DNA from 4 places in the Telluria sp. ZT3P26 genome. Region 4 is predicted to be linked to each of the others. Evidence: predicted binding sites of a transcription regulator. Region 4 holds the regulator's gene; each other region holds the start of a gene.
What was found. The regulator sigma-54, encoded in region 4, starts transcription at its own class of promoters, with help from an activator protein. The targets are predictions, from matches to a motif close to TGGCANGNAANCTGCTTT.

Region 1 (5,059 bases), on a different contig from region 4:
CCGGCACGCCGCCGCGCTGCAGCGCCGGGCATGGATGGTGGTCGTGGCCGGCGTCGCGGTGGTGCTCTGGAACACCCGGCTGATGCACACCACCGCCAGTTTCCTGGACGCGCCGCGCGCGCAGTTCTGGATCGGCTGGTCGATGCTCGAGAGTGCCGGCTGGTCCGTGTTGATCGTTGGCTGGGTGTCCTTCAGGCATCGCCTGCCGGCGCTGCTCGAGAACGTCCTGAACCACGGCGGCAAGATCAGTTTCTCGTTCTATCTGCTGCACATGGGATTGCTGCACCTGCTGGCGCAGCGGGTTGGCCTGGTGCAGCCCACGGGCATTGGCTGGCTCGATGCCGGGATCATGGTCGCCGTTGTCTACGCGCTCACCTGGGCGCTGGCCACGCTGTGCTACTACATCGTGGAAGAACCGTTCCTGCGGCTGCGCCGCAATTATGGGGCGCCACGCCATGAGCCCGTGGCGGCGCCCAAGGTCTAGTTTCGCCGCAGTGGATTTCATGTCGCCACTACCTCGATTGGCGTAATATCATTTTATTACCTCTCGAGGAGACCGGGCATGGCAGCCAGTGCACGCGACGTCCAGCAACTCTACGTTGCCTATTTCGGCCGCCCGGCCGATCCGGGCGGGATCGACTACTGGCTGACTACACTGAACAGCAACGTGGTGTCACTGGCCGTTATCTCGCAGTCTTTCGCCGCGTCGCGCGAGTACCGCGACAATTACAGTCACATGGACAGCCGCAGCGTGGTCAGCAAGGTCTACGACCACCTGTTCGGTCGCGTGGCCGAGGCGGGCGGCGTCGCTTACTGGGCCGACCTGATGGAGCGAGGCGTCATCTCCATCGATAACGTGGTCAGGGAAATTTCACGGGCGGCGCTCGGCACCGATGGCGTCGCCTTCAACGGCAAGGTGGCGGCCGCCACGGTCTTCACACAGCGCCTGGATGCGCCGAACGAAGTGGTGGCCTATGGGCGCGATGCGGCCTTTGCACTGGCCATGGAATTTCTTGCCACCATCAAGGATGCCGACAGCGCGCAAGCCGCGGTGGACCCGGTCGTGGTCGACGCGTGGATCGCGCGCATCGTGGGCGCCGAAGGCGCCGCGACCGACCATGTGGAACTGGTCGGGGTAGCGCCGCTGGCCTGATCAGGCCGCGGCCTCGCCGGCTGCGTTCTGGCCGGCGGCTGCCTGGCTGACGCCGGCGCTGTCGATGCAATGCGGGCACGACACGCCATACACATAGCTCGGCGCGAGTTGCTGGCGCGGCGTGACGATCGCGCGGCACGCGAAGCACTGCACGGTTTCGGTCGGCTCGAGCTTCGGATTGAGCGCGGTGCGGTAGTCGAACACGAAGCAGTCGCCCGTGTAGTGCGCGCCGCCGACGTCTTCAAAATACTTCAGGATGCCGCCCTCGAGCTGGTACACGCGCTCGTAGCCGATTTCCTTCATGTGGATCGCCGCTTTTTCGCAGCGGATTCCGCCGGTGCAGAAGGTCACGACCGTCTTGCCGGCCAGCTCATCGCGGTGTTGCGCCGCGACTTCGGGAAATTCGGTGAACTTGTCGATGCGGTAGTCGAGCGTATTCTCGAACGTGCCGACGTCGACTTCGAACGCATTGCGCGTTTCCATCATCACGACCTCGACGCCGTCGTCATCGTGCCCCTGGTCGAGCCAGCGCTTGAGCGTGACCGGATCGACCGCAGGCGCGCGGCCCAGCTCGGGCTTGATCAGTGGCATGCGCATCGTGATGATTTCTTTCTTGATCTTGACCAGCATGCGCTTGTGCGACTGTTCGGTCGACAGGCTTTCCTTCCACGTCAGGTCGGCCAGGCGGGCATCGCTGCGTACCCAGTCCAGATACGTGTCGATGTGCTCACGGGTGCCCGACAAGAACATATTGATGCCTTCCGGCGTGAGCAGCACGGTGCCCTTCAGGGCAAGCTCGTTGCACAGCGCCTGGTATTGGGGGCGCAGGGTTTCCAGATCGTCGAGCGTGACAAATTTGTAGGCGGCGATGTTGACGTACTGTTGAGCGGAAGACATGGCGGTAAGGAGAAGCAAACGTGAACGGGACAGGCCGACATTATAAGTCAGTCGGCGGCGCCAACCATCAGGGAAGGGCCGTATGCTTGTCGAATAGATTTACACCATTGCATCAGAGCATTGATGAATATCAAATAAGTCATTGATTTGTATGGTAGGTAATGAGCTGGCATCAAGTTTGCTTATAGGGGGCAGTACTGTTCAAACTTTGATCTACTAGGAAAACAACAATGATCCGTAATATCGCTCTGCTGGCCCTTTCGCTGACCGCCGGTGCCGCTTCGGCCGCTACCATTCCTGCTTCGCTGACCTTCAACTCGGACAGCAACAATGCCTACACCAACGTGATGCCGGCAGCCCAGAGCGGTAGCGTGTTGATCGACTTCAGCTTCACCTACACCGGCGCTACGGTCGACAACAACGACTTTTTGGCCCTGTGGTTCGGTAACTCGAACAACCTGTCCGAAGCCTATTCAGGCCCGAACGTCGGCTTCAAGGCAAACTGCGGTGACGGCACCTGCACCAACGACCTGTTCGCCCGCCTGGGCGGCGTGAGCGGCCCGTTCATGGCCAACAGCAACCTGATCGCAGGCACCACCTACAACATCTTCGCCAACCTGTACAAGGCCGCCGGCTCGACGACCTACAACCGCTTCGACATGTGGCTCAATCCAACGGCTACCGAAAAGTCGTCGCTGACCGGCGCCGACCTGATGGCAACCGGTAACTCGAACCTGACGTCGTTCGACACGATCGGTATTCGTACCCTGGGTCTGGACAAGGGCCTGACCATGAACGTGAACGGCCTGAACGTCACCGGCCTCGAGGCTGAAGTGCCTGAGCCAGGCAGCATCGCTCTGATGGGTCTGGCACTGGCCGGCCTGGCATTCACCCGTCGCAACAAGCGCGGCTGATCACGCAAGCGCGCGCAGGCTTTGGCCTGCTCGCCGGTGGTAGCTTGAAAACGTCGTTTCCTGCGCGAGTGGGAACGACGTTTTTTCACGTTAACCACAGAACGGAATCGGCTGGCAGTGCAGCACCGCGCGCGCGGGACAACCTGCGCCGGGAGATATTTCTGTAACGCCATTTGCGTCGGTCCGCGCCATGCGACTGGTCCGGGCGCGGTAAAATGCAGGGATGACTTCCCCGACTTTTACCCATCTGCGCATCCACTCCGAATACTCCATCGTCGACGGCCTGGTCCGTATTGACGAGCTGGTCAAGGCGGCGGTCAAGGATGGGCAGCCGGCCCTGGCCGTGACTGACCTGGCCAACACGTTTTGCCTGGTGCGCTTCTACAAAGAGGCGCGCGGCAAGGGCGTCAAGCCGATCGTCGGAGTCGATGCCTGGATCACCAACGACGACAACCGCGACAAGCCGCACCGCCTGCTGATCCTGGCCAAGAACCACACCGGCTACCTGCAGCTGTGCGACCTGCTGGCGCGTGCCTGGCTCACCAACCAGCACAAGGGCCGCGCCGAACTGCGCGCCGAATGGCTCGAAGCGCTGGCCACGTCCACGTCCACGCTCCATCCCGAGCAGTCGCAGGCCAATGGCCTGATCGTGCTGTCGGGCGCGCACTTTGGCGACATCGGCCAGGCCATCGAGAACGGCGACATCGCCCGCGCCGAAGCCAATGCCGCGCGCTGGGCACGCGTGTTCCCGGGCCACTTCTATATCGAGATCCAGCGCGCCGGCCAGCTCAATCAAGAGCAGCAGGTGCGCCATTCGGTCGCGCTGGCCGGGCGCCTCGGGCTGCCGGTCGTGGCGACGCACCCGGTGCAGTTCCTCGACAAGGACGAATACATCGCCCACGAAGCGCGCGTCTGCATCGCCGAGGGCGAGATGCTGGCCAACGCCAAGCGCGTGCGCCGCTTCAACGAGAACATGTGCTTCAAGTCGCAGGCCGAAATGGCCGAACTGTTCAGGGATTTGCCGGGGGCGCTGGCCAACTCCGTTGAAATCGCCAAGCGCTGCAACGTCACGCTCACGCTGGGCAAGCCGCAGCTGCCGAACTTCCCGACGCCGGGCATGACGATCGACGAATTCCTGATCGCCGAGACCAAAAAAGGCCTGGAAGACCGCCTGCTGCAGCTGTACCCGAACGAGGCGGAGCGCGAACGCGAGCGCCCGCGCTACGAAGCGCGTCTGGACTTCGAAAATCAAACGATCATCAACATGAAGTTCCCCGGCTACTTCCTGATCGTGGCCGAGTTCATCCAGTGGGGCAAGAACAACGATGTGCCGATTGGCCCGGGCCGCGGTTCGGGTGCCGGTTCGCTGGTGGCGTATGCGCTCAAGATTACCGACCTGGATCCGCTCAAGTACAACCTGCTGTTCGAGCGTTTCCTGAACCCTGAACGCGTCTCGATGCCCGACTTCGACATCGACTTTTGCCAGGAAAAGCGCGAACTCGTCATCCAGCACGTGAAAGACCTGTACGGGCGCGATGCGGTCTCGCAGATAGCCACCTTCGGCACGATGGCGGCCAAGGGCGCGATCCGTGACGTCGGCCGCGTGCTCGATTTCGGCTACAACTTCTGCGACGGCATCTCCAAGCTGATTCCGTTCAAGCCGGGCAAGCAGGTGTCGATTGCCGAGGCGATCGAAGAAGAACCGATGCTCAAGGAGCGCCTCGAGAACGAAGAAGAGGTCAAGACGCTGCTCGAACTGGCGCAGAAGGTCGAAGGCATCACGCGTAATATCGGCATGCACGCCGGTGGCGTGCTGATCGCGCCGGGTAAACTCACCGACTTCTGTCCGCTCTACACGCAGGGCGGCGATACCGGCGTGGTCTCGCAGTATGACAAGGACGACGTGGAGGCCGTGGGCCTGGTCAAGTTCGACTTTCTGGGTCTGACCACGCTGACGATCCTCGACCGCGCCGTCAAGTACATCAAGCAGCTCGACCCGGCCGAGAGCGAATTCGATCTGGCCAAGCTGGCGCTGGACGACCGCGCATCGTACAAGCTGCTGTCCGACGCCAAGACCGTCGCGATCTTCCAGCTG
Region 2 (5,059 bases), on a different contig from region 4:
CGACCAGCCCACCCCGGCTGGTGTTGATCAGCACACAGCCGCGCTTGACGCGCGCGAGGGCGGCCGCATCGACGATGTGGTGCGTCGTATCGAGCAGCGGGCAATGCAGCGAGACGACGTCGCTGCAGGCCAGCAGCTCGTTCACGCTGGCGTAGCGGCCGCCGAGTGCTTCGAATGCCGGCGTCGGATACAGGTCATGGCCCACGAGCGTGCAGCCGAAACCGGCCATGATGCGGGCAAAGATCAGCCCGATCTTGCCAGTACCGATCACGCCGACGGTCTTGCCGTGCAGGTCAAAGCCCATCAGGCCATCGAGATCGAAATTGCCTTCACGCGTGCGCACGCTGGCGCGCGCAATCTTGCGGTTCACGGCCAGCAGCAGGCCCACCGCGAATTCGGCGACCGAGTTCGGCGAATAGTCGGTGACGCGCACCACCTCGATACCAAGCCGGCGTGCGGCCGCGGCATCGATATGGTTGTAGCCGGTCGAGCGCGTGGCCACCAGGCGCGTGCCCTGCCGCGCAAGGATGTCCAGTACGGCAGCATCGACCGTGTCGTTGACGAACACGCACACGGCGACACAGCCTGCCGCATGGCTCGCCGTCTGGACACTGAGTCGCTCTTCGATGAACAACAACGCATGGCCGACACCATCATTGGCCTGCGCCAGCATGGTCTTGTCATAACGGCGTGCACTGAATACGGCTGTTTTCAAGCGGTTCTCCTGCTGGTTCATGGTCCAGCCGTTATACGCCCTTGCCCGCGATATGCACAGTCTAACCGTCGCACGCTGGCAAATCGACGGCGCGCAGGCCTACAAGCGAATGTGAACTGGCGCACAGAAGCCAAATGATGCAAATAAGACAATAAAATTGTTGAATTTGAAACCGAACCGAGGAGTCGATCATGAAGCGTCACATCTGCCAACTGCTGCTGCTTGCCACCACGACGATGGCAGCGCCAGTCGCATTTTCCGAGACCAGCATCGTCAAGTGTGTCGACGACGCCGGCCGCGTGACCCTGACCGATCGTCCTTGCGAAGCCGGCGTGACGACCGTGCGCATGGCCAGTGAACCCGCCAACGATGGCGTGACGCGTGTCCATGCCCATCCATTGGCTGCCGATGCAAGCGTCCTGCCACCACCCCGCGCTTTTCAACGCATCCATGTCCCCGTTACGCGTGTGGCCTCTAAGCCATTGGCCAGTGACATCGCAACGCTGAAGGCAGCGCGCGCCCAGTTCGTGCTGAGCGACGTACGTTCAACGCCTGCATTGGCCAACCTCGACTGATCTACGCGCCCTGCGATCCGGATCAAAAACTGTCGATACAATTTACACTGATTAATCCACTGTCTTGAGCAACATCAAAATAGGTAGTCAAATCAAGAACCTATTAGGAATCGCAAGCGTGGCATGTTTATTGCATAACTGACAAGCAGATACTTAATGGAGGCTATCTTGTCAGTGCGCTCATTCAAACAATTACTGGTCGGTGTGTCGCTGCTTGCCTGCACTTCTGCGTTCGCCACGCCATTCACCTTTGACATCGCGGGCGCCCGAGGTGTCGGTGAGTTCGGCAACGCGGGTAACGACGTCTATGAAATCAATGTCGGCGCCAATGCGACCATCACCAGCGTCAGCTATAACGTCAACCTGACCGCGTTCCCACCCAGCTTCCTGTCTGAGATGTTTCTGGCGTTCACCAATTCCAGCGCATCGATCGGGGTGGACCTTCAGCCAGGCATTGGCGTTAACGAGGCAGGCACACAGACATTCACGGGCATGGAGGATCTGCTTGCCGACGGCATCAGCTTCAGCGTGGATGCCGACGGCATCCTGCGCCTGGAGTTTTATGAAAGCTTCGATGATGAATCGGTGTCGCCTGACGGCATCTGGAATTTCGGCACCATCACGTTCAATACCGATGCCACCGAAGTCCCTGAGCCGGCAACTGGCGTGCTGATCGGTGCTGGCCTGGCACTGATGGCCTGCACGACCCGCCGCCGTCGCACTGCCGTCAAGATTGCCGCCTGAGCGGCCCTGCATCAACACAACCATGTTGTTTGGGTAAGCGGTCAGCGAACTGCCCGGTGCCTGGCCACAGCAGGCGCTACCGGCTAGTGCAGCCGCGTCACGCTGGCCAGATGCGACGTCGGGGGCTTGTCCCACTCGCCCAGCAGCGCCAGCAAGGCGGCATCCTGGATGAAGCTGGCGCTCGAGCGCCCTTCCAGCAGGCGTTCGGGCGGCATCGAGCGCGCCACGACAAAGCCTTGGACGTAATCGACGCCGATTTCCTGCAAGGTCTGGACCGTCGCCGCATCCTCGGCCCATTCCGCGATCGTCTTCATGCCCAGGTTGACCGCCAGGCTGACAATGGCCTCGACGATCGCCACGTTGGCCGGATGCGCATTGATATTGACGATGAAGTTGCCATCGATCTTGAGCACGTCTGCCGGCAATTCTTTCAGGTACGAGAACGATGTGTAGCCGGCACCGAAGTCGTCCAGTGCCACCTTCACGCCAAAGCCGCGCACCTGGTCGATGAAGCGGCGCGTGTTGTCCAGGTCGTGCAGGGCCACGCTCTCGGTGATTTCCAGGCACAGGCGGCTGGCCACGTGCACGTAGCGGCCCAGGATCTCGAACGTGTCCTGCACGAAGCGCTCGTCGTTGAGCGATGCTCCGGACAGGTTCATGCAGACGAAGCGGGTATTGACCAGCGCATCGTTGTGCTCGGCGATCCAGGCCAGCGTACTGGTGAGCACCCAGCGGTCGATCACGCTCGCGCGCCCGCTTTTTTCAGCCGCGGCAATCACGGCGCCGGCCGGCACGACGCGGCCATCGGGCTCGCGCATGCGCAGCAGCACTTCGAAGTTGAGCGACTCGAACGGCGTGCGCAGCGACATGATCGGCTGCATTTCCAGCAGCAGCCCGTCGGTGGCGCACGGGCCAGACAGGCGCTCGACCAGATCGAGTTCGGCAGCGCGCTGGCGGAATGCATCGGCGCCGCGCTCGTATACGACCAGGCCATCACCCATGCCAGTCTTGGCTTCGCGGCAGGCGCGGTCGGCAGTGGAAACGGCATCTTTCATCGGCATGCCGGGCACCACCTCGATCAGGCCGACTGAGGCGCGCACGTGGAAGGCCTTGTCACCCACGCGGTACGGCGTGCTGCCCAGCCGGTCGACGATGCCGCGAATGATGATCGAGGCCAGCGGGATGGCAGTCTCGGGCATCACGATGACGAATTCGTCGCCGCCCACGCGGCCCAGTTGCTGGCCGCCGGCCAGCATCGCGCCCATCCGTTCACAGACCTGCTTGAGCACTTCGTCGCCGGCGGCATGCCCGAACAGATCGTTGATCAGCTTGAAGCGGTCGAGATCGACATAGGCCAGCGCCATCGGGCGACCGGCAGCCAGGCTTGCAATGGCATTGCTGAACTCGCGCTCGATGCCGCGCCGGTTGAAGACCTTGGTCAGTGGATCGTTGTTGGCCATGAAGCGCAGCTGCTCGGTGGCCTTGTGTTTTTCGGTGGTGTCCTGCAGCACGCCCTCGATGCGGGACCTGGCCAGCGTGGCGCTGACCTGGAAGCGCTGCGTGCCGTCGCGGCTCGTGAGTTCCATCTCGGCTTCGACTTTCGCATGGACCTGCTCGTGCAAGGCGGCCCAGCTCGCTTCGGTGAAGAACTGGCGCCATGCCGTACGGCCTGCCGTGAAATCGGTGATGCCCAGCATTTTTTGCAGCGCCGGGTTCACGCTCAGGAAGTGGCCATAGATATCGAGCGTGAACAGGCCGACAGGCATGGCCTTGTACGCATGCTCGAGTTCTTCCTGGGCTTCCTGGCGCTTCTCGGTTTCCATGCGCATCTGTTCGGCCACGGCCAGCGCCGCCAGCAGGCTTGACGCCAGCGCGGCGGTAACGCTGTTGATCACGCCCAGCAGCTCGCGCATGCCGAACGCGGCGGACGCCACTTCGGCTAGCGAGGCCATGAAGGTGACCGCGAACGATGCCGCGAACCAGCCCGCGACACGGGTGCGCGATTCGACGATGATCTTGAACAGCCCAATGGTCATCAGCGAGAAGCAGCACGCCAGGATGCCCCACATCAGCGGCAGGTACATCCCGTACGGGACCAGGATGGCGGCAGCCAGCATCGGCATGCACAGCCACTGCATGACGCGCATCGGCACCACGTAGCGCATCTCGGCCAGGTGGTCCTTGAGCAGCGCCTGGTACAGCGTCAGCGTGGCGATGCCGTACATCGTGAACGTGACGGCGCGGCTGCGCAGCAGCCAGTCGGACGGCACCGCCTGGCCGAGCCACTGGATGTCCCAGCCGGCCGACAGCGCGCCCACGCGCAGGTTCAGGATCAGCCAGCCGGCGAACATCACGTACACCGGCTCGCGGTTGATCAGCGCCGTGATCAGGATGAACAGCGCCAGCACGATCATGCCGCCGTCGAGCAGGCCCGACTTGCGGTGGTACTGCTTGACCGACAGCGCATACTGCTCGAGCGGCCATTGCACGACCGTCAGGCGCGCCGGGCCCGCGAACGTGCCGCGGCACAGCAGCTGGCGCGGCAACGGCGTGACGTTCAGTGCGAAGCCTGCCTTGTCGGCGCGCATCGCGCCGCCGCTGTCGCTGCGGCTGGCGCTGCCCATGGGCGCCAGCGAAGCCGCGTTCCAGCAGGCGATATCGAGCGCATGACGCGACGGGAATTCGAGGACCTGTTCGCCAGGGCGCGGCATCGGCTCGACAACGAACCAGACCGGCGCTTCGGACAGATGGGTGTCATGAGTGTTGGTGAGTGGCCGCTCGCGCGTCGGCCCGAGTGCGCTGGCCGGATCGAGCGTGCCGGCCGCATCGGCCATGACATGCATCGTGAGTGGCACGTCGCCGCTCGTGCGGTATTCGTCGTGCCAGAAAACGAGCGCAATGAGTGAGACCACCGCGATCCCGATCGGGATGAGGTAATAAGAAAACGTCTTCAGAACCAGTTCGACAGCCGCTTGCAACGCGGCTGGTAACGACGCACGGAACTGATGAGAAAGCTTGGGCATGA
Region 3 (5,059 bases), on a different contig from region 4:
CAGGAAGCGCGCATGGCTGTCGAGATTGGTGCCGGACAGGGCGGTCGACATGCGACGCAGCCCGATCAGCGGACTGGCCACGCTGGCCGAATGGACGATCGCGCTTTCCGCAGTTTGACGTGCGTAATCGGCGCGCATGAATTCGTCGAACAGGGCGCTGGTCATGCGCTCACCCTCGGCCATCAACAGGCCGCTGTAATTAACCGGCAGGTCTTCCACGCGCGTCACGCCGTAGTGTTGCAGCGTGCGCGCCCGGAACGCATTGAAGTACGGGTCGTCCGGGTTGTGGCTGTCGCCGATCGCCGCCAGCCGCTCGTGGATGGCGACCTCGGTTTCGATGCGGCTCGGGCGATTCACGTCGCCAGCCGCGACATCGGGCATCACGCGCGGCAGCAGGATTGCCGTGACGATCCAGCCGGCCACCAGCGCCAGCAGCGCATCGCGCGCCCGGGGCAGCGAGGCCGATACCAGCACCGCTGCCACGACCCACACCAGCAGGTACAGCGCATACCCGCCCAGCAACGCGATCGCCTCGGCCGCGACGGCCGGGTGCACGACGGCGATCACCACGAGCGCAATGAAGGCCGGCGCGCCCAGCAGCAGCGCCACACCCGCATGGGCCACGAGCTTGCCAAGCAACAGCGTCGTGCCACGGACACCCTGCACGATCTGCAGCCGCAACTGGCCGCGCTCGCGTTCGCGTGCGACGCTGCCGAAGGCGAGGAACACGATCAGCAGCGGCGTGAGCACCTGCAGGACAAAAGCCGGTGTCAGCTGGCCAAAGCGCAGCAGCACCGACGACTGGGCGGCGTCGCTGAAGTTGGCGCTGTTCTGGCGGTGACCTTCCAGGAACAGCGTGCTGCCGGTGAACGGATCGACGCCGAAATCGAAGAAGGCGAGGGGACTCAATGGCCGGAACACATAGTGCCCGTAATGGACGACACGGTGCGGGTGGCGATCCGGCTGGTTGGCCCACTGGGCATCGACCGTGCTCTGGAAGCGCGCCCGTTCGGCATTCACGGCGCTGACACGCTCATGGCTGACGACGATCGCCACGAGCGTGAGCGCCAGCATCAGGATGCCGGCGGCCACGGCCACCTGGTTGCGCAGCATGGCGCGCCACTCGCCCAAGGCAACTGCGGGCAGTGCTTGGGAAACGCTCATGCGGCCTCCGGTCTGGCAGCAGCGCCGGCGTAGCGCCGGTACAGGTCGCGCACGTCATAGCGTTCGGCGCTGCTGGCGGCCACTTCGTGGCTGATGTGGCCACGCTCCAGAAAGCCGATGCGGTCCGCCACTTCGGCGGCGCCCAGCAGATCATGCGTGACCATGAAGATGGCGCTGCCCCGTGCGCGCAAGTCCTGCAGCAGCGTGTTGAATTCGCTGGTGGCCTGCGGATCCAGGCCCGTGGTCGGCTCGTCGAGCAGCAGCAGCGGCACCTGGCGCGCCACGGCGAGCGCGATCGCGACCTTCTGGCGCATGCCCTTCGAGTAGCCGCCCAGGCGCCGCGTCCATGCGGCCGGGTCGAGCCGCACCGCGCGCAAGGCATCGTCGATGGTGGCGTCGATGGGGTGACTACCGGCCAGGCGCAGGAAGTAGTCGATGTTTTCGCGGGCGCTCAGGTGTTCATAGAGTGCGACGTTTTCCGGCACGTAGGCAAGCTGGCCGCGCGCGGCGAGCGGGTCGGCGGCAACGTCGATGCCGCACACGCGCACGCTGCCGGCCTGCGGTGCGAGAAAGCCGAGGAAGGCGTTGAGCGTCGTCGATTTGCCGGCGCCATTGCCGCCCAGCAGGGCGTAGATTTCGCCGCGCGCGACGCGCAGGTTCAGGTCGCGCAGGACGGTCGTGGCGCCGTAGGCGACGGTCACGCCGGTCGCTTCCATGGCAGGAGTGGTCATGGTCATCGTGTTCTTTCAAAGTCAACAAGGTATGCCGGCGCACGCATGCAGCGTGCGCGCCGGATGCAGACGCGCGCACAGGTGCCGCGCCGGCAAACGGGATGGAGATGACTCGTGCCGCTACGCCGTCAGGCCACGCTGGCAGCCGCGGCGGCGCACGAACGAATCAGTGGACGGACTGGTGGCGTGGTGGCGCCTGGGGGGAAGGGATCAGGTACTGGCGCCGGTAGAAGGGCGCAGGGCGCGGCAGGCGCGCCAGAAGGTAGGCGACCGCCAGGAAGACGGCCAGCAATTGTGGCGACACGGCCGGCAGGTCGGCCGTGGCATGCGCTGCAACCTGGCAGCTGACGCAGTCGGACAGCTGCTCGGCCAGGTCATGGTCGTGGTACGAGCTGCCGATGAGTTGCAGCGCCAGGATCAGCGCGCATGCGCACAGGAGCAAGCGGCGCAGGGCCGTGCTGGTGTGCGTAATGCGTAGCGTGTGCAACAGCGACATGCGATCCTGGCTGAACGGGTAATGGCGCAGTATAGCCCGGCTTACTCGAACGCGACCAGCAGCGTGGCCAGGCCGATGCAGACGACGGCGACCACGCCGATGCGCTGGCGCAGGCGGCGGCGGCCCGAGACGATGTCTTGCGCGATATGCCGGCGCGGCTTCTTGGGATTGCTGCGGTCGACGGCGGTCGCCGTATGGATCGGCGTGCGGTGACGCTGCGCTTGTTCGGTGTGCATGGTTGGCTCCAGTTGCAGGCCCCGGCGGTGCACGGTCGGTACTGTGCTTCTGCTTGTGTTTGAGGCAATAAACAATCCTAGCATGCACGCATCGGGTTGTGGAAGGCCACGTTGTCAACCGTGCGCGCGTACGGACAGCCGGCTTGCCCGGCCTGCAGCGCCGTCCAAAAAGAGGCGCTGCGCGATCGTAGTGCGCCGCGCACGCCATGCTGCGGTGCACCGCAGCGTGGCCATTCTTGCGCCGCACTCTGCGGAGGCCACTGGCACGAAGCTTGCGTAATGACTGATGCGCAACGGAGCGCACGAGGTGCATGCCAATGCTGGCCCGCCTCCCCGGACAACGACGTCTACCAACGCATGAACACGTTCATGTGGGGTAGTCGTTTTTTTTTGCCTGATCACTTTTTGGGATTCGCAATGGAAAATCAACAGCGTCAAGCGCAGGGCAACCCGTCCACCGGCACGAACGTCGACGGGACGCGCAGGAACATCATCCAGGGTGCCTCGCTGGCAGCGGCTGGCGGCCTGCTGGGGCTGGCCGGGGGCGGGGCATGGGCAGCGGGATCGGACAAACCCGAGAAGACCGAGATCAAAATCGGCTTCATTCCGCTGACCGACTGCGCATCGGTCGTGATGGCGTCGGTGCTGGGCTTCGACAAGAAATACGGCGTCAAGTTCGTGCTGAGTAAAGAGGCCTCGTGGGCCGGCGTGCGCGACAAGCTTGCCAATGGCGACCTGGATGCCGCCCACGTGCTGTACGGCCTGCTGTACGGCGTGCAGATGGGCATTGGCGGCCAGAAGAAGGACATGGCCGTGCTGATGGGACTGAACAACAATGGCCAGGCCATCACGCTGTCGAAGCAACTGGCCACCAAGGGCGCGGTCGACGGCGCCTCGCTCGCCAAACTGATGCGCACCGAAAAGCGCGACTACACGTTCGCGCAAACCTTCCCGACCGGCACCCACGCGATGTGGCTGTATTACTGGCTGGCCGCCAACGGCATCAATCCGATGAAGGACGCCAAGGTGATCACCGTGCCGCCGCCGCAGATGGTGGCCAATATGCGCATCGGGAACATGGACGGCTTCTGCGTCGGCGAGCCGTGGGGCCACCGCGCCATCATGGATGGCATCGGCATCACGGCCACGACGACCCAGGACATCTGGCGCGACCACCCCGAGAAGGTACTGGGCTCGACGCTGGCGTTCGCGAAAGCCAATCCGAACACGTGCCGCGCGATGATGGCTGCCATCCTCGAAGCAGGCAAGTGGATCGATGCATCGCTGGCCAACAAGAACAAGATGGCCGAAGTGATCGCCGCCAAATCGTACGTCAACACCAGCAAGGACGCGATTGACCAGCGCATCATGGGCCGCTACCAGAACGGCATGGGCAAGACCTGGGACGACGCGAACCACATGAAGTTCTACAACGACGGCCTGGTCAACTTCCCGTACCTGTCCGATGGCATGTGGTTCATGACGCAGCATCGCCGCTGGGGCCTGCTCAAGACCGATCCGGATTACCTGGCGGTGGCCACGGCGGTCAACCAGGTGCAGTTGTACAAGGAAGCCGCGACGATGACGAAGACGCCGGTCCCGGCGGGCTTGCTGCGCACATCGAAGCTGATGGACGGCACCGTGTGGGATGGCAAGAACCCACAGGCGTATGCCGCGTCGTTCAAGGTCAAGGCTTGACCATTCACCCGTACTGCGAGGAGCCGTCATGAATGCCCTGTTGAAATCCGTTCCCCACGAGCCGGCGCCAGTGCCGGTGGCCGTCAGCGGGCCGGCACGCACCGCGACGCCGCGCAAGCCGGCCGCTGCCGTCGCTGCACGTCGCGCGCAGCCGTTTGCCACGGCAGTCCGGCGCGTGGCGCCGCCGCTGACCGGCATCGCGCTCGTGCTGCTGGTCTGGCAGGTGATCGCCGCGCAGAACGAGGCGTTTCCATCGCCACTGGTCACGTGGCATGCGGCGCTCGAACTGTTTGCCGATCCGTTCTACCGCAACAGCCCCAACGACCAGGGCATCGGCTGGAACGTGCTGGCATCGCTGCAGCGCGTGGCGATCGGCTTCGGCCTGGCGGCACTGATCGGGATTCCGCTGGGCTTCGTGATCGGGCGCGTGCAGTTCGTCAGCCGCATGTTCGGCCCGATCATCAGCCTGCTCAAGCCCGTCTCGCCGCTGGCCTGGCTGCCGATTGGCCTGCTGGTATTCAAGTCGGCCGACCCGGCGGCGATCTGGTCGATCTTCATCTGCTCGATCTGGCCGATGATCATCAACACGGCCGTCGGCGTGCAGCGTGTGCCGCAGGACTACATGAACGTGGCGCGCGTGCTGAACCTGTCGGAGTGGAAGATCCTCACCAAGATCCTGCTGCCATCGGCGCTGCCGTACATCCTGACCGGCGTACGCCTGGCCATTGGCACCG
Region 4 (5,059 bases):
GTTCTTCGCCTTCGGCAGCTTCTGGCTGCTGCAGCTGATGCAGGGGACCGAGATCGATGCGCAGCTGGGCGGCCCGGCCAACGAGCCGGATTACATCGTCGAGAATTTCTCGTTCGTGCGGATGACGCCCAACGGCCAGCCGAGCTATGTCGTGTCGGGCAAGCGCCTGGCCCACATCCCGCAGGGCGACGTGTCGAATGTCGACCAGCCCCTGATGCGCGGCGTTGAACCGGGCCGTCCGCCGATGACGGTGGTGGCCAAGAATGCGCGCATCTTCCATGAAGAACACCGCGTCGAACTGTTCGGCGACGTCGATCTGCAGCGCCCGAAGACGCCCGCCAGCGAAGCGCTGCGCGTGCGCACGCAGGCCATGACCGTATTGCCCGACGAAGAAATCGTCAAGACCGACCAGCCGATCGACATGGAGCTCGGCGCGTCCAGCCTCAAGGCCGTCGGCCTGGTGGCCAACAACGCGACCATGCAGATGAAATTGTCCGGCCGCGGCCGTATCGTCTATCCGCCACGCCAGCGCTGAAGGCCACCAGCCATGCGCGCGTGCTAACCCAGGACCAGCACCATCATGAAAAAACTCTTTGCTGCCGCTTTCTTTTCTCTCCTTTCCCTGAGCGCCATGGCAGAAAAGGCCGACTCGCTCAAGCAGGCGGCGCTCGAATACGATAACGGCGACCTCGATGGCGTCGCCGGCGTGCGCACCTTCACCGGCAACGTGATCCTGACCCGCGGCACGCTGCTGGTCAAGGCCGAACGCGCCGTGGTCCGGGATACGCCCGAAGGCTATATGAGCGTGACGCTTACCGCCGCCAACGGCAAGCCGGCCACCTTCCGCCAGAAGCGCGACGGCGGCCCGAACCTGTGGGTCGAAGGCCAGGCCGAACGCATCGAATACGACGAACGTACGGAGCTGGTGCGCCTGTACTCGAACGCCGTCGTCAAGGAACTCGAAAACGACCGCATGACCAACCAGATGACCGGCCCGTTCATTTCGTACGACAACCGCAAGGAAGTCGTCGCCGTGCGCAATGACGTCAGCGGCGAGAGCAAGGTTGGCGGCGGACGTGGCACGCTGATCCTGGCGCCCAAGCGTACGCCGGCCGGAGGCACGCAATGACGGAACTGAACGATCGCAGCACGCTGGTCGTCAAGGGCCTGCAGAAAAGCTATGGCAAGCGCCTGGTCGTGCGCGATGTGTCGCTGGATGTCGAATGCGGCGAAGTGGTAGGTTTGCTGGGCCCGAACGGCGCCGGCAAGACCACCTCGTTCTACATGATCGTCGGCCTGGTCCCATCGGACGCCGGCTCGATCAGCATCAACGGCACCGACATCACCAGCCTGCCGATCCATCGCCGCGCGGTGCTCGGCCTGTCGTACCTGCCGCAGGAAGCCTCGGTGTTTCGCAAGCTGACGGTGGAAGAAAACATCCGCGCCGTGCTCGAACTGCAGAAGGTCAACGGCAAGTCGCTCACCAAAACCGAGATCAACGACCGCCTCGATACCTTGCTGGCCGACCTGCAGATCGAGAAGCTGCGCGAGAACCCGGCGCTGTCGCTGTCGGGCGGCGAGCGCCGCCGCGTGGAGATCGCGCGTGCACTGGCGACCAACCCGCGCTTCGTGCTGCTTGACGAACCCTTTGCCGGCGTCGACCCGATCGCCGTGATCGAGATCCAGCGCATCGTGCGCTTCCTCAAGGAGCGCAAGATCGGCGTCCTGATCACCGACCACAATGTCCGCGAGACGCTTGGCATCTGCGACCGCGCCTACATCATCAATCAGGGCGCGGTGCTCGCATCCGGCCGGCCCGACGATATCATCGCCGACGAGTCGGTGCGCCGCGTGTACCTTGGTGAACATTTCCGCATGTAAGCCATGACCAATTGATGAAACAGTCCCTTCAGCTCCGCACTTCGCAGCACCTGGCGCTCACGCCACAGCTGCAGCAATCGATCCGGTTGCTGCAACTGTCGACGCTCGAACTGCACCAGGAGATCGAGCAGATACTGGGTGATAACCCGCTGCTCGAAAGGCTCGACGATCCGCTCGATCATTCGGTGCGCTTGCTGGCCGATGGGGCGATCAACAATGCGCCGGCACCCGGCGAGGCGCCGCCGGCGCCGGGCCAGCAGGCCGAAGGCGAGGGCAGCGCCCCGGCCGAGGGCGAGGGCGCTGAAGGCGGCGCGGTCGATGGCGACCGGCCCGACAATGACTGGAGCGAAGGCAGCGGCGCGTCGTCCGGCAGTGGCAGCAGCAGCGACGACGAAGACGGCCGCCCGCAGCTGGAAGCGTGCGCCATCACGCTGCGCGAACACCTGATGGAGCAGGTGCGCGAAACGCTGCTGTCAACCCGCGACCGCGCGCTGGCCGAACTGGTGATCGACGCGCTCGATGACAACGGCTACCTGGAAGAACCGCTCGACGACATCCACGCACGCCTGCCCGAAGAACTCGAGGTCGACCTCGACGAACTGCGCTGCGCGCTGGCGATGGTGCAGAGCATGGACCCGGTGGGCGTGGGCGCGCGCAGCGCGGCCGAATGCCTGGCGCTGCAGATCCGGCGCATGCCGGGCGTGCCGATGGTCACGCGCCGCATGGCCCTGAAGATCGTCGAAGGCTACCTGACCTGGTTCGCGCAGCGCGAATACAGCAAGCTGAAAAAGGCGCTCGATTGCGACGACGAAGACCTGCGCGAAGTGCAGGCCGTGGTCCGCCAGTGCAATCCGCATCCGGGCGCCGCGTTCGCGTCGAACGTGTCGGATTACGTGGTGCCGGACGTGATCGTGCGCCGTGCCAAGAACGGCTGGGCGGTCACGCTGAACCCGGACGTGATGCCGCGCCTGCGCGTGAACAGCCTGTACGCCACGATGCTCAAGCAGGGCCGCAGCGAGAGCCAGATGGGCGCGCAGATGCAGGAGGCGAAGTGGCTCATCAAGAACATGCGCCAGCGTTTCGACACGATCCTGCGTGTGGCCGAGGCGATCGTCGAACGCCAGCGCAACTTTTTCAGCCATGGCGCGGTTGCCATGCGGCCCCTTGTTTTGCGCGAGATAGCTGATACACTAGGTCTGCACGAGAGCACGATCTCTCGTGTCACAACCCAGAAATACATGCTGACCCCGCACGGCATGTTCGAGTTGAAGTATTTCTTCGGTAGCCACGTTGCCACCGAAGCGGGAGGCGAAGCATCCTCAACGGCAATCCGTGCGCTCATCGCACAATTGACAGGAGCAGAAGACCCTAAGAATCCATTATCCGACAGCAAGATCGCGGAAATGCTCGGGGAACAAGGCATGGTCATTGCGCGCAGGACGGTCGCAAAATACCGTGAAGCGCTCAAGATCCCCCCCGTCAGTCTCCGCAAAGCCTTGTAACAACGCCGCTCATACAGTCTGTGCCTTCAGCTCCTGTGTGGTGCAAGCGACGTGACATCTTCAAAGGAGTGTGTATGAACCTCACCATCAGTGGTCACCATCTCGAAGTAACCCCTGCCATCCGTGAATACGTTCAGAATAAGCTCGAGCGCATTATTCGCCATTTCGATCAAGTCATAGATACCCACGTCTTCCTGGCCGTCGATAACCTCACTGAAAAAGAAAAAAGGCAAAAAGCTGAAATCAACGTCCAGGTGTCGGGCAAGACCCTGCACGTGGCGAGCGTCGCGCAAGACCTGTATGCCGCAATCGACATGTTGATGGATAAACTGGATCGACAAATCCTGAAGCACAAGCAGATGCTGAAAGACCATAACCGAACATCGATCAAACGCCTGGACGTCGACGAAGCAGACGTCGCTGCCGCCTGATTCGAGCGCAGGTTAACATCGCCAGGGGCGTCTTTTCGGGACGCCCTTTTTGCATCCCGCTGCCGGTAAAATACGTGTTTCCTTTCGATGGATCACGCCATGTCCGAACACGTCCTGACCCGCATCGCCAACCGCGCCGGCATCATCACCCTCGACCGTCCCAAGGCGCTCAATTCGCTGTCGCTGGACATGGTGCGCGCGCTGACCGCGATCCTGCTCGACTGGCAGCATGACGCCGCCGTCGATGCGGTGGTGATCACCAGCAGCAGCGAAAAAGCGCTGTGCGCGGGCGGCGATATCCGTTTCTTCCACGACGTCGGCAACGCCTCGCCGCAGGGCGGCAGCGCACTGCTCGAGGATTTCTTCACCGAAGAATACGCGCTCAATCACCTGATCCATTTTTATCCGAAACCGTATATCGCGCTGATGGACGGCGTGGTCATGGGCGGCGGCATGGGCATCGCGCAGGGCGGGCCCGATTGCGGCCTGCGCATCGTCACCGACCGCACCAAGATGGCGATGCCCGAGGTGAATATCGGCCTGTTTCCCGATGTCGGCGGCAGCCATTTCCTGTCACACGCACCGGGCCAACTGGGGATGTTCCTGGGCTTGACCGGCCTGACGATCGGCGCGGCCGACGCGCTGTACGTGGGCCTGGCCGACGTGTTCGTGCCGGGCGCCGACCTGCCGGCGTTGCAGTCGCTGATCGAGGCGACGCCGGGCGCGGATCTGCCGGCGGCGATCCGCGCGTTCGCCACGGCGCACGCCGGCGAGAGCGAACTGCAGGCCAACCGCGCATGCATCGATGCGCATTTTGGCGCGGACTCGGTGGCGGCAATCATGGCGTCGCTCGAGGGTGACGACACGCCATTCGCGCAGAAGGCATTGCGCGCGATGCGTCAGCGCTCGCCGTTGATGATGTGCGTGACGCGCGAGCTGCTGCGGCGCGGCGCATCGCTCGATGTCGCCGACTGCCTGCGCCTGGAGCGCTCGCTCGTGCGCCGCAACTTCGAGCATGGTGAGGTACTCGAAGGCGTGCGCGCGCTCGTCATCGACAAGGACAATGCGCCGCAATGGAATCCGCCGTCGCTCGACCTCGTGACCGACGCGATGGTGGCGCACTTCTTTGCGCCGGTGTGGCCGGCGCATGCGCATCCGCTGCGCCATCTCGCGTAAGCCTCTTCATGCATATCCGTTTGCGCGTGACTTTTCGTGCAGGCGGTGCAAACATCGTGGCTTCATGAA

Region 1: AC56LN_RS02290 (PEP-CTERM sorting domain-containing protein) is a predicted target of sigma-54. The motif match lies at 2,218-2,235, and genes of this name have one in related genera.
Region 2: AC56LN_RS06135 (PEP-CTERM sorting domain-containing protein) is a predicted target of sigma-54. The motif match lies at 1,410-1,427, and genes of this name have one in related genera.
Region 3: AC56LN_RS17510 (CmpA/NrtA family ABC transporter substrate-binding protein) is a predicted target of sigma-54. The motif match lies at 2,889-2,906, and genes of this name have one in related genera.

The regions. Positions count from the first base shown of each region.
Region 1 covers NZ_JCASII010000001.1:505,020-510,078, forward strand. Annotated here, with positions in the region: gene AC56LN_RS02275 (acyltransferase family protein) at 1-484, shown strand, start outside; gene AC56LN_RS02280 (DUF4214 domain-containing protein) at 563-1,153, shown strand; gene AC56LN_RS02285 (sulfurtransferase) at 1,154-2,050, opposite strand; gene AC56LN_RS02290 (PEP-CTERM sorting domain-containing protein) at 2,281-2,964, shown strand; gene dnaE (DNA polymerase III subunit alpha) at 3,188-5,059, shown strand, end outside.
Region 2 covers NZ_JCASII010000001.1:1,390,065-1,395,123, reverse strand. Annotated here, with positions in the region: gene AC56LN_RS06145 (2-hydroxyacid dehydrogenase) at 1-715, opposite strand, end outside; gene AC56LN_RS06140 (DUF4124 domain-containing protein) at 907-1,290, shown strand; gene AC56LN_RS06135 (PEP-CTERM sorting domain-containing protein) at 1,447-2,034, shown strand; gene AC56LN_RS06130 (putative bifunctional diguanylate cyclase/phosphodiesterase) at 2,118-5,057, opposite strand.
Region 3 covers NZ_JCASII010000005.1:240,569-245,627, forward strand. Annotated here, with positions in the region: gene AC56LN_RS17490 (DUF3526 domain-containing protein) at 1-1,164, opposite strand, end outside; gene AC56LN_RS17495 (ABC transporter ATP-binding protein) at 1,161-1,895, opposite strand; gene AC56LN_RS17500 (hypothetical protein) at 2,062-2,391, opposite strand; gene AC56LN_RS17505 (hypothetical protein) at 2,433-2,627, opposite strand; gene AC56LN_RS17510 (CmpA/NrtA family ABC transporter substrate-binding protein) at 3,045-4,325, shown strand; gene ntrB (nitrate ABC transporter permease) at 4,354-5,059, shown strand, end outside.
Region 4 covers NZ_JCASII010000006.1:82,297-87,355, forward strand. Annotated here, with positions in the region: gene lptC (LPS export ABC transporter periplasmic protein LptC) at 1-535, shown strand, start outside; gene lptA (lipopolysaccharide transport periplasmic protein LptA) at 581-1,129, shown strand; gene lptB (LPS export ABC transporter ATP-binding protein) at 1,126-1,881, shown strand; gene AC56LN_RS19165 (RNA polymerase factor sigma-54) at 1,896-3,383, shown strand; gene hpf (ribosome hibernation-promoting factor, HPF/YfiA family) at 3,458-3,814, shown strand; gene AC56LN_RS19175 (enoyl-CoA hydratase/isomerase family protein) at 3,914-4,990, shown strand.